3 regions of the Labrenzia sp. C1B70 genome follow, and region 3 is predicted to be linked to each of the others. Evidence: predicted binding sites of a transcription regulator. Region 3 holds the regulator's gene; each other region holds the start of a gene.
The links. The regulator LexA, encoded in region 3, represses DNA repair genes until DNA is damaged. The targets are predictions, from matches to a motif close to TGTTCNNNNTGTGTTCNG.
Positions count from the first base shown of each region.

Region 1: Q666_RS62420 (PA0069 family radical SAM protein) is a predicted target of LexA. The motif match lies at 2,232-2,249, and genes of this name have one in related genera.
Region 2: Q666_RS57020 (single-stranded DNA-binding protein) is a predicted target of LexA. The motif match lies at 1,422-1,439, and genes of this name have one in related genera.

Region 1 is NZ_AXCE01000062.1:328,388-332,600, reverse strand. Features, by position in the region: gene moaB (molybdenum cofactor biosynthesis protein B) at 1-180, shown strand, start outside; gene Q666_RS62430 (glycosyltransferase) at 234-929, opposite strand; gene Q666_RS62425 (transporter substrate-binding domain-containing protein) at 1,299-2,141, shown strand; gene Q666_RS62420 (PA0069 family radical SAM protein) at 2,297-3,409, shown strand; gene Q666_RS62415 (ribonuclease HII) at 3,455-4,105, shown strand.
Region 2 is NZ_AXCE01000034.1:536,759-540,971, reverse strand. Features, by position in the region: gene uvrA (excinuclease ABC subunit UvrA) at 1-1,113, opposite strand, end outside; gene Q666_RS57020 (single-stranded DNA-binding protein) at 1,698-2,258, shown strand; gene Q666_RS57015 (hypothetical protein) at 2,320-2,796, opposite strand; gene Q666_RS57010 (L,D-transpeptidase family protein) at 3,328-4,213, shown strand, end outside.
Region 3 is NZ_AXCE01000034.1:283,554-287,766, reverse strand. Features, by position in the region: gene Q666_RS55930 (acyl-CoA synthetase) at 1-667, shown strand, start outside; gene Q666_RS55925 (hypothetical protein) at 760-1,563, shown strand; gene lexA (transcriptional repressor LexA) at 1,685-2,395, shown strand; gene Q666_RS55915 (ComEC/Rec2 family competence protein) at 2,400-4,199, opposite strand.

The sequences.
Region 1 (4,213 bases), on a different contig from region 3:
GGCGGCGTCGCCGGGGCAACTTATATTTTCGTGCTGCCCGGTTCCCCGGGCGCCTGCAAGGACGCCTGGGACGGTATCCTGAAATGGCAGCTGGACTATCGTCACATGCCCTGCAATTTCGTGGAGATCATGCCCAGGCTGGACGAGCACCTGAAGCGCGGCAAGCTGCGGGAGGCGTGATCGCCACCATACCGAAGAAGAGCGTATCCGCTCAGAACCGTGCAGTGCCTTGTTCAGCCGTGCAGCTTGACGGCAACACTCGCTGGAATGCGCAGGGTACCGACGCAAAAGCGTGCGAAGGCCTGGCGGAACCTGGAAAACAGCCCTTCCCGCTCGGGTTCACCCGAAGAGACGGCGGCAGCCCGCAAGAACACCATCCGCCCACGTCCGATACGCTTGGCGATATCGAGATCTTCCAGCTCCGGCAACGGCCGATGGCCGCCGAGCTTCTGATAAAACTGTCTGGAGATCAGCAGGCCCTGGTTGCCGTAAGGCATGCCAAGCAGTTGGGACCGCAAGGCTGCAAAAGACTCGCTTACCCGCGCACTGAGCCCGAAAGCCTCATAGCGAAGGCGGAAGCTTGCGGCGGTCCGTGGACCGTTGGAGGCACGGGCTGCCCGCTCGATGAAGGCCTGGGCCTCATGATGCCAGCCGCTTTCCAGAAGCGTTTCCGGCCGCAGGAACAATAGCCAGTCGCCCCGGCTCGCCATGGAGGCGCCATAGGCAAGGCGTTCGCTGCGGGAAGCATTGCCCCGGCTGGTCCAGACACACCCGGCCGCGTCGGCAACCTTCTCGGTATTGTCCGACGAACCACCATCGACCACGATAACTTCGCGGATAACGCCCTCTGCAGCTGCCGGCACCAGGGCCGAAAGCGCGTGAACGAGTTCGGTTTCGGAATTTCTTGTCGCAATGATGACGCTGATCATGATCTCAAGTTTTACATGATTTTTTTCAAAGTGCGAGTGTCGCCGACGATCCGGGAGCTGTTTTTTTGTTGGGATTCTTAACAAACTCCAATAATCGGCCACCAACCTTCGCGATATATATCGCCAGGTAATGTCTACTTTGGTTGTATGAAAAGAAAAGACCGGGCGAAAGCTGTAGCAGTACCTCTTTCACATTTGTCATAGGGCCGTGAAAAGTTGCTCCAGTGTGAAACCGATCGGTATCCATTTGACGGTTTTCAGGAAAATAGCCCCTTTTCGGCAAATGGAAGTGCCGGGTTTCATGTTATCTTAAGAGTGCATACCAAAGCTGAAAGCTCTTACTTCGACCAGAAACCAAGCGATCGCGCCATGACGACACCCGATCAACAGCCAACTTCAGGCGCAGGATACCTGACGCAGACGCTCAGTCGGATTTTCATGGGGCTCGCCGGGTTTGTTCTGTCCATGGTTTTGCTGGCCGGGACAGCATCGGCCCGAGACCTCGTGGTGCTGGCAACCCCGGAAGAGCCATACAAGTTTGTCGAAGACGGGGTCTACAAGGGTATCGACGTCGAAGTTCTCGATGAAGTCATGCGCCGTCTCGGCCTTTCCTATTCGCTGGAACTGATCGATTCCGGAACTCGCATCCAACAGGAAGCGCGCGCCGGACGGGCGGACATGCTGCTATTGTTTTCCAAGAAGCCGGACCGGATGGAGTACCTGAACTATCCGGACGAAAGCTACATCGACATCAGCTGGAGCTTCTTCATCCGCGCCGAAGATGCCGGAACAATCCGTTTCGAAGGCTACGACGACCTGAAGGGGCTGCAGATCGGTATCACGCAGGATTTCGCCTATACCCCGGAGTTCCTCAACGCCGGCCTCGATTTTCAGACGGTCGCCAGCAACAATCTCCAGATCGGCATGCTGCTGGCAAAGCGTGTGGATGCCGTTCCCATGAACACCATCAGCACGCTCTACGAGGAAAAGAAGGCCGGGAGGCTGGACCAGTTGGCGACGTTACCGCTACCGCTGATAACGAAGCCCTACTACAACGTCTTTGCCAAAGCCTCGACCTACCCGGATATCGAAAGCCTTCCCGGACGCTACGACGAAACCATTCGCGAGATGCAGTCCGACGGGACGCTGGATGCGATCCTGATCAAATACCTTGGTCGCCGGCCAGGTCACGATGACCGTGGCGGTTCCTGAATTCCGGCCTGGTCTGCAGTCCACCATCTTTTGAAGATCAAAACCCACAAGGTGTAATCAGCATCTTGCGTCGCGTTGGCGTCGTGATAATGTTCTTGTTATGTTCCATTTCGTAACCTGGACGTTCTCGCGTGCCCTTCAGTCCCCCCGATGAGATTTCACTACCAGCCGACGCAGCCGGCCTTGTACCCGATGTCCGCTCCGTTGCCGAGCACAGGCGGCGTGGACGCGCGGCTGCGCTCAATGCCTCCGGCCGCTTCGAGAAATTAACTCGTGAATGTTTCGACGATGGCTGGGAAACGCTTGAAGACCTGCCGCCGCTGAAAACCCAGGTTCAGGAAGAGCGTGCGCGCACAATCATCACCCGAAACGAGTCGCCGGATATTTCCTTCGACCGCTCGATCAATCCGTACCGGGGCTGCGAACATGGATGCATCTACTGTTTCGCCAGACCGAGCCACGCGTTCATGGGGCTGTCTCCGGGCCTGGATTTCGAAACCAGGCTGTTTGCCAAACCCAATGCCGCCCAACTTCTGGAGCGTGAACTTTCCCGCCCCGGTTATCAGCCGCGCGTGATCGCCATCGGCACCAATACTGATCCCTACCAGCCGATGGAACGCGGCTACAAGCTGATGCGTGAGATCCTGGAAGTGCTGGACAATTGCTCCCACCCGGTTGCGATCGTCACCAAGTCAGCCCTGGTCACGCGAGATATCGACATTCTGTCGAGGCTGGCAGAACGAAATCTGGTGAAGGTTGCCTTGTCGGTCACGACGCTCGACAAGAAACTCTGCCGGGCCATGGAGCCGCGTGCGTCTGCACCCCACAAAAGGCTTGAGGCCGTCCGGGCTCTCTCCGACGCGGGCATTCCCACGTCTGTAATGATGGCGCCTGTGATCCCAGCCCTGACAGACAGCGAAATTGAAAACGTTCTGGAAGCGGCAGCCGAGCATGGCGCGACGGAGGTTGCCTACATCCTTTTACGGCTTCCCCTGGAAGTGTCGGAACTCTTTCGGGACTGGCTGCTGCGAGAGCGTCCGGACCGTTACCGCCATGTGATGAACCTGATCCGCGCCATGCGCGGCGGCAAGGACTATGACGCCAAATGGGGCGAGCGCATGCGCGGGAGAGGTCCTTATGCCGACCAGATTGCCAAACGGTTCTCGCTGGGAGCGAAACGCCTTGGCCTCAATCTGCGTCGCCGAAAGCTCAACACCGAGGCCTTCGTCCAGCCGCAAAAAGGCGGTGTGCAATTGGACCTGTTTTGACGCAAGATCTTGAGAAACTTGCTGCCGGACGGCAGGGTGCAGTTCATGACGTTCAGCCCTTTCCTCTTTGACCTTGCCTTTCCCGATAGCCCGGACCTTGTGATCGAGCGTAAGCACGCGAAATCCTTTGACGGTCGGCTCTGCGGCGTAGACGAAGCCGGTCGCGGCCCCTGGGCCGGGCCCGTGGTCACGGCCGCGGTTATCCTGGATTACGACCGGGTACCGCTTGGCCTCAATGATTCCAAGAAACTGACCGAAGCCCGGCGCGAAGAGCTTTTCGAGCAGATTGTTGCTACAGCCCATGTCTCGCTCGCCAGCGCTTCACCGGCAACGATCGATGCTGTCAATATTCGCACCGCAACCCTGTCGGCCATGGTGCGGGCCGTCAATCACCTACCTCTGGTTCCCGACTACGTTCTTGTCGACGGCCGAGATGTACCGCATGGGCTGAATCAGGCCGGACAGGCATTGATCAAGGGAGATGGCCGCTGCCTGTGCGTTGCGGCTGCCTCTATCGTTGCGAAGGTGACAAGAGACCGGATGATGGTTCACCTCGACGCCAGTTTTCCGGACTACGGGTTTGCCCAGCACAAGGGGTATGGCGTGCCGCAGCACCAGGCAGCGCTGGAACGCCATGGGCCAACCGTTCATCATCGCCTCAGCTTCAAGCCGGTCAGGCTGGCTGCAGGGTCTTGAGGTTCCGGACATAACGGGTTGGGTTTAGACGGCAGGAAACACGCTGCAAGCCAGCGACACTCCTCTGCTTTCGGGCCTCTCAAGACCAACCGGCAATGGAGATCGCTG
Region 2 (4,213 bases), 250 kb from region 3:
GATTGCCTCGCGCACTTCCGAAGGAAGATCCTTCCAGGGCGTTGCCATGGACACCTTGAAATGACTGCAGAGTGCTTCCAGCGTCTGGGCATAATAAGGTGATGTCGACCCTGTCTTCGCCCACGGCAGGACAGCTCCTTCGCGCAAGGAAAGCGAGTGGTCAGGAACAACCAGGTCTTCCTCGAAGGCGAGTGTTGTTCCAAGGCCATCACAAGTGGGGCAGGCACCGAAGGGATTGTTGAACGAGAACAGACGCGGCTCGATCTCCGGAATGGTGAAGCCGGATACCGGGCAGGCAAATTTTTCGGAAAAGATCAGCCGTTCCGGGTTGCCGTTCTCGTCGGTCTTGTCGGCAAATTCGGCAATTGCAATGCCATCGGCAAGTTTCAGCGCCGTTTCCAGTGAATCTGCAAGCCGACCGGAGATATCGTCACGCACGACGATACGGTCTACGACGACGTCGATATCGTGCTTGAATTTCTTGTCGAGGGCAGGGGCCTCGGAAATCTCATGGAAGGTTCCGTCGATCTTGACGCGCTGGAAACCCTTCTTCATCAGCTCGGCAAGTTCCTTGCGGTACTCGCCCTTGCGGCCGCGAACCATCGGCGCGAGCAGGTAGAGGCGGGCACCTTCTTCCAGCTCCAGAATGCGATCGACCATCTGGCTGACGGTCTGGCTTTCGATCGGCAGACCGGTGGCGGGGGAATAGGGAACGCCGACACGCGCAAACAAAAGGCGCATGTAATCGTAGATTTCCGTAACCGTTCCGACCGTGGAGCGCGGATTGCGGGACGTGGTCTTCTGTTCGATGGAGATTGCCGGCGACAGTCCGTCGATCTGGTCGACGTCCGGTTTCTGCATCATTTCCAGGAACTGGCGCGCGTAGGCGGACAGGCTTTCCACGTACCGCCGCTGTCCTTCTGCATATATGGTGTCGAAGGCGAGTGACGACTTGCCTGAGCCAGACAGGCCGGTCATGACAATCAACTTGTCGCGGGGCAGGTCCAGATCGACGCCCTTGAGATTATGCTCCCGTGCGCCACGGATGCTGATGACCCGTGTTGGGTCCGCCTTCCAGGCTTCTTCCGACTGCGATCCCTTGGCTGTCTTCATTGTCGTTCTTCCTGACCGCATGCGTCGCCCAAAGCCGATTGTTGCTCTCGCATACGCTAAGATGGTCCATTGCCGATGATGTCTGTTTGCCCCGATATAGCAGTTTCGGGCGGAGCTTCCAGTGAGGCATTTTCATTATCGTGCCGGAGGCACTTGTCGATGCGAGGCCTGATTGAATCGCTTTTACAGAAATGGTAAGAACAAAACAAGTACATTAACGATTGCCGCGTCAGGAGCCGAGCAGAAATAGGTGACCGAAACCTCGCAGTTCGTGAGATAATGTCCTGACAGAAAAATCGGGGCTTGATTGGAACAAAAGTGGAGCAAATTGTAACTTGGCGCAATCAAGGATTGTGTCTGTTGACTTTGCTCGAATTTTAGGCGGATGAACCAGGCGGCAGTTTGTGAGTTGCCTTGTGGAAAATGAGTGAAGCCTGGCGAAAATAGCGGCGAAGCTGTTGGCGTGCCGTTAGGGTTCTTGTTTCTAGCAGCAAAGCTTGCAACGTTGACCGTTTATCGACACGTGCCGGAGAAGCACACGAACATCGTCGGCGGGGTCAACGAAAAACAAACAGGAGTTCAGTATGGCGGGCAGCGTCAACAAAGTAATTTTGGTCGGCAATCTGGGAGCAGACCCGGAAATCCGCCGTACGCAGGATGGCCGCCCGATCGCCAATCTCCGGATTGCGACGTCGGAGTCCTGGCGCGACCGCAACACCGGTGAGCGTCGTGAAAAGACGGAGTGGCACCGCGTCGTGATCTTCAACGACGGTCTTTGCAAAGTTGCGGAGCAATATCTGCGCAAGGGATCAAAGGTTTATCTCGAAGGCCAGCTTCAGACCCGCAAATGGCAGGATCAGTCCGGTCAGGACCGGTACTCCACCGAGATCGTGCTACAGGGCTTCAACTCCAACCTGACCATGCTTGACGGCCGCGGCGAAGGTGGCGGTGCATCCGGCGGTCTTCCCGATTACGGCAATGACTCACAAGGCGGTGGCGGAGGTGGCTTCGGCGGCGGCGGTTCCGGTTCCGGCGGGAATTTCGGTGGTGGCTATGGCGGCGGTTCCAGCAGCGGTGGCGGTTACGGCGGTCCGTCCGGTGGCGGTGGCGGCGGCGGCCCCATGGACGACGAAATTCCGTTCTGATCTTTTTCTGCGCTACCGGGTGCGGTCCCATGCTTTGGGGCCGCGCACCAGGGTATGTTGATCAACCGCCGACGTTTGGGTCGTAAGGCGTGTTCGGGTCATCAACGCCGTCGTAATATTCCTTCGCACTGCCGAGACCGCAGTGATAGACGGCTTCTTCTGCGCGTGTGTCGCCACCCGTAATCGGGGCGCCGTTGTGATGCGCGAATTCATGAATGATGGTGGCCAGCACCATCCACCTGCCCATTTTAAAGGCCCGGTCACCAACCGCGATTTCCCCGGAAGGAACGTGGATTTCCCCATGTAGCGGTGAAATGGTCGGTCCGTAATTCACCCAAATCGAGCTGTCGTTGATCATGTCCGACAAGCTTCGCCCCTTGGGCAGCGTCCGGAAATAGGCATTACATCCCGGGTTGTTCTTGACCATCTTGAAAAGCTTGTTTCTGGCCCATTTCAGCTTTGAATACTGGGAAGAGTTGAAACTTGTGTATTTCCAGATCGGTGACGAATGGTCACCAACATTGAATTGAAACGGCATTTGGCTCTCCGGTAATGTCTCACGTACTCGTGAAGCCGTAGATACGCCTTTGATGAAGAAGGTGGCGTGATGCCAATCACGCCAGGTTGTTTTTCCAAACAGCCGCAGTTCTGCCGTTTCTGGCACCGTGATGGTGGGCAGCTGTACTGTCAGCAACGAGGCAAAATCGTCACAGTCGACTGATTTCAAACCTGTGTAGGACGGCGCCCCTTAACCATCTGATGAACCCTGTTATAGTATCAAACGGTTTACGGGCGCAGTTTCCGGGAATCGGGTCGCGGGGCCCGGTTGCACGGTAACTGCGTTGCCATATCACGCTCGGATGTAGAACATCCTCGGCGGATATGCCGAACAGCCTTCGATCCTTGCAGGGAAGCAATAAAACCCTGGTGACTTGGGCAAGGCGTCAGGTTCGAAAAGATTTAAAAAAAGCGGGTTTAGACAATGCGAGCGAATGCAATGGCACTGAGCGAATGTACCGGGAAAAAACCGAAACGTTCTGTCCTGGGGACGTCCCTCAGGGCTGGCTTGATGGCGACGGTGCTTTTTTCCGGTTTTAACCTGGTCTCGGTTGAGCCTGCTTCCGCGCAGGGGTTGTTCCAGCGTCTGTTCAATCCGGAAGCGCATCGCCGACAGCAAGAGCGTGAGCGCCAACAGGATCTTAGCAAGAAGGTCGTTACCGCAAAGGTCTCTGCGCCGCGCTACCTCAATTACACGGCCGACAGCTGGAAGAAGGTTTCGCTGGCTGAATTGTCGGAGATCAAGTCCGCCGAGGTGAAGCCTGATGTCCAGCCCGTTGAAACGACGGATGCCCCGAGCACCGAAAGCGATAGCCTGCCACAGGCTCCGGTCGTTCTGACCGCATTCGACACGGCGCGTCCGGCATTGAAAGACATGTCGCTCACCGTCCTTCCGGAAGTGGGGGCTGCAGTCATTTCATTCTATCGTGAGCATCCCGATTTCGTCTGGGTGAAAGACGGTCAGCCGACAGAAAAGGCAATCGCGGTCCGTAGCAGTCTCGCTGATACAGGCAAATTTGCGCTGAACCCGGAAGACTATGTCGTCGATCTTCCCGTAACTGAAGGTCTTGAAGGTGAGGCACTCGATGCCGCTACGATGCGGTTCGAGATGGAGATGAGTGCAGCCGTTCTGACATATGTTCTGGATTCCAGGCGCGGCCGTGTCGATCCGAACCGGATATCCGAATACCACGATCTTCCGAGGCATGAAGTCGATCTCGTTGCAGCCCTGGAAGGCTTCAAGGCAGCGGCCAATGCCGAAACAGCAGTTGCCAAAGCGCAGCCTCAGAGTGAACATTTTCGCAAGCTGACCGAAGAGTTAGCCCGCCTGCGAGCAGAAGATGAAGACGCCGACCAGATCGTCATCGCGCCCGGCACATTCCTGAAGGCTGGCAAAT
Region 3 (4,213 bases):
CCAGAAATTGGGGCACGTTCTGGTTCAATACTACGGACTTGGCGAGGTCACCGGAAACATCACCGTGCTGCGGCCACAGGATCATTTTCTGGAGGATGGACCTGAGACACGCAGCGGCACCTGCGGTACGGAGCGCACAGGTATAGAGGTTTCGATCCAGGACGAGGATGGCAATCACCTGCCCCCCAATGAAACGGGTGAAGTCTGCGTCATCGGTACGGCAGTCTGTGCTGGCTATCTGGAAGACGAAGACGCCAACCAGAAGTCTTTCCGGAACGGCTGGTTCCGCACCGGAGACATCGGTCACATGGATGAACAGCGCTACCTCTTTCTGACAGGCCGAGCGTCGGACATGTACATTTCTGGTGGCTCCAACGTCTACCCGAAGGAAGTCGAGGAAGTGCTGCTTACACATCCGGATATTTCCGAGGTCGCAATTCTCGGCATTCCGGACAGGCAATGGGGCGAAGTTGGCCTAGCCGTTTGTGTGGCTGCCCCAGACAAGTCACCCGACCCTCAGGAACTCAGCGACTATCTGAACGGCAAGATCGCCCGCTACAAGATGCCTGCACGTTATCTCTTCATTCCCGCAATGCCGACAAGTGCCTATGGCAAGATCACCAAGAAACTGGTGCGGGAGCATTTGACCGAGAAAGGCCTGTTGTGAGACGGCCCGCCCCCAGGTCTCTGTCCGACATTCGTCATCCCGGCCCTTCTGCCATCAATCGGCTCCCACATGCCAGATGTCTGGCGAAACCATTGGAAATCTCCCTGGCAGAGCAAACTCCCTTGCTGGAGGCGCTGGGCCGCTTCGCCACGCACCAAGGACTGAGCTCCGCCGTTCTCGATCTTTCCGGGCTGATGCTCGAAGCGTTCGACTTTGTGATGCCTGCCTGTGCAATCGATGACCGACATGCAGCCTGGTACAGCGACACGCACTCCTCGAAAGGCGCAACGCTGGAGTCCGCAGTTGCCATTCTCGGGATACGAGATGGTGAATGGTTCGCTCATGTACACGCTTATTGGCACGAGGAAGAAGTCGAGCACCTTGGCCACTTACTGCCGCATACGCTGAAGGTTGCGCATCAGGGGGCCATCAAAGGGTACGGCCTGCAAGGCGCAGCGTTCGTGGCATCGCTGGATCCGGAAACCGAATTCACGCTGTTTCGTGTGCAACAGGATGACGAACAGTCACGGACAACCGACTACAATGCGCTTATCACCACACTCGCTCCGTTTGCCGACCTGACGGACAGCATCCAAGAACTTGCAAAAGAGCTGAAAGCACCCTCCTACGAAGTCTATGGACTGGGCAGTCTGGCCGGAGCAGCGTTCCGCGACGCCCAGCCGATGACAGGTCTGATCTCCGAGATACTCCTGACTGAAAACGCTGGCGCGAAACCGGAGCAAGAGCTTTGCGTCCCAATCCGCGCCGTTGATCTCGAAGGTGGACTACATCGGGGCACTCTCACCGCTGGTGGCGCGCCGACTTTGATCACCTGTGAACTGCTGATCCTGACCGGATCGAAGGACGACCTAAATCCAATATCGGAGACGGATTGAATACGGCAACTTGTTCGAAGCCAAGAACAGTAAGAGAACATTTACCCTTGCAGAACACAATGAGAACAGGTACCATGTTCTTGATTTGTACCAGATGTTTTCTCGGTCAGGGGACGCCTACATGCTGACGCGCAAGCAGTACGAACTGCTCATGTTCATTCACGAAAGACTGAAAGAAACCGGTGTGCCGCCGTCTTTCGACGAAATGAAGGACGCGCTCGACCTGCGCTCCAAGTCCGGCATTCACCGCCTGATCACCGCGCTTGAAGAACGTGGCTTCATCCGGCGCCTGCCGAACCGGGCCAGAGCCATGGAAGTTGTTCGTCTTCCGGACTCCATCGCACCCGGCCTGGGCGCTCCACGGCCAAGAGGCAGCTTCTCACCTGAAGTCATTGAAGGCTCACTCGGCAAACCGGAGCCGGAAAAAGCTGCACCGGTGCCGGTGTCCAGTGTTACGGAAATTCCCGTCATGGGCCGCATTGCAGCCGGTGTGCCCATCGAGGCCATTCAAACACACAGCCATTCCATCACAGTGCCGCAGGACCTGCTTGGTCGCGGGGAACACTACGCGCTGGAGGTTCGTGGCGATTCCATGATTGAGGCGGGCATTCTGGACGGTGATACCGTTCTTATCCGTCGGACCGACAGTGCCGACAGTGGCGACATCGTTGTTGCACTCGTGGACGATGAAGAAGCCACCTTGAAACGGCTGCGCAAGAAAGGCGCTTCCATCGCTCTTGAAGCAGCCAACCCGGCATATGAAACCAGGATCTTCGGTCCCGGCCGCGTTCGTGTTCAGGGCCGCCTCGTTGCCCTGTTTCGTCAGTATTGACCAGTCACTCCTCTGCGCGCGCTTCGGCCACCGAGGCGCGCTCGGCTAGACGCAGGCTGTCTCTCGTTACCGTTCCCTGCTGATGCCAGGGGCGCGGTGGGTCAGGGATGGCAAACTTCAGTTTCTCGATTTTCAGATTTTCGTTTGGCGGATGGCCCGGTCCACTGGCACCGCTCGTAGCATTCGCGGCCTCGCTGAAATCACCGGGCGATAGCCAGATGGAGACGGCACCACGTTCGGTGCGCGTACCGCGATCCAGAACGAGGGCTGCACCGCAGCTCTCCGGAGCGACAAGATCGGTCACGACCAAATCGGCATATCGGCAATCCAGCTGAAACGCTTCAAATGTCTTTGGCTGCGCGATTGCAAGAAACGATTGCCTGCTATCCAGCCGTTCTGCGTCCTCTGAATTGACGTAGGCCCTGATGACACAACCGTCGTCATCGCAATTTCTTTGAGGCGATTTCATCTTGCGCGACAAGATCGCATCATTCCTCACTCCTTCCGACTGCAGCCAGAGATCACTTGCAAACGATCTCCCCCTTGCTGCGTAACGCAAAGTTCCCGTTTCATCGCGGGCAGCTATTCGAGAGCCGCTTGCAGCAATCTGGATATCCGGAGGCCGGCTGGTGAGAACAATCAATATTCCTGCGACGAGAGGCACTCCTGCGAGCACACGCTTTCTGCCAGGCACCAACAATCCGGCAAATAATGCTGATAGCAACAGCAATGCTGCAGCCCCGTCGAGCCTTCCGGAAGTTCCGCTGCCGGCATCAAGGGCTGCGGTAAAGGAAGCAACCTTCAACAGAAGTGAAACTCCGAAAGACATGACAGCCAGAGGGAGAGCTGCAAGGCCGAAGGGCATCAGAACGAATGCAAGTACTCCCATCGGCATCACAACAAGTGAAAACACCGGCATTCCCAGCAAGTTGCCGACAAGGCCATAGGGCGCGATGCGGCTGAAGTGATGAGCGCCTATTATGCCGGTCGCCAGCCCTGCGACCAATGCGGTGACGAACAGCCCTGCAACCCACTTGCCGAGGTAAAGACAAGTCGCCATGCCCCATCCGGACACTCTTTCACCAGACAGGGAACGATCTCGCTGCCGCCACAGGTCATATACGGCGACCAGGCAGATCACGGCAGCGAAGGACATCTGGAAGCCGGGGAAAAACAACCGCTCAGGAGCAATCAGCAAGAGTACGAGGCCAGCCAACGCTACGCTTCGCAGGGTTAGGCCGCGTCGCCCCACCAGAATTCCGACAAAGACAATCGCGATCATCAGGAACGATCGTTGCGTCGCAACCGCACCACCGGACAGAAGCAGATAAATAACGGCAGCACCAAGGGCTGAAAGCGCGGCCCACTTGTGCACTGGCCACCTGAGCGTCAGGACCGGCACCAAGCAAAAGAGCACTAAGACCGCGCCATAGGCGCCGCCGGCAAAGAGCGCCATATGCAGTCCAGAAATTGCAAGAATGTGAGCCAGTCCGGCGGCCCGCAAAATCTCTTCCTGCTCTTCGGTTATTCCGCTGCGGTCTCCAACCAGAAGAGCAACGATCAGTGCGGTTTCCGGCCCTTCCGAAAGATTGCTCCTGATACGCTCCGCGAGGTCTATTCGAAGCTTGGCAACGGCAACGGCAGGGCGAAATTCATTTCCAGCCTCCTCAGTCTCGATGACCTCGGGGGACCCGAAACTGAAACCCGTCGCACCTATCTGCTGAAAGAAGGCCCGGAAGGAATAATCGTATCCTCCTGGAAAGACGGGACCCGCGGGGGGAAACAGCCGCGCACTGACGCTCACGGTGCGCCCCACTT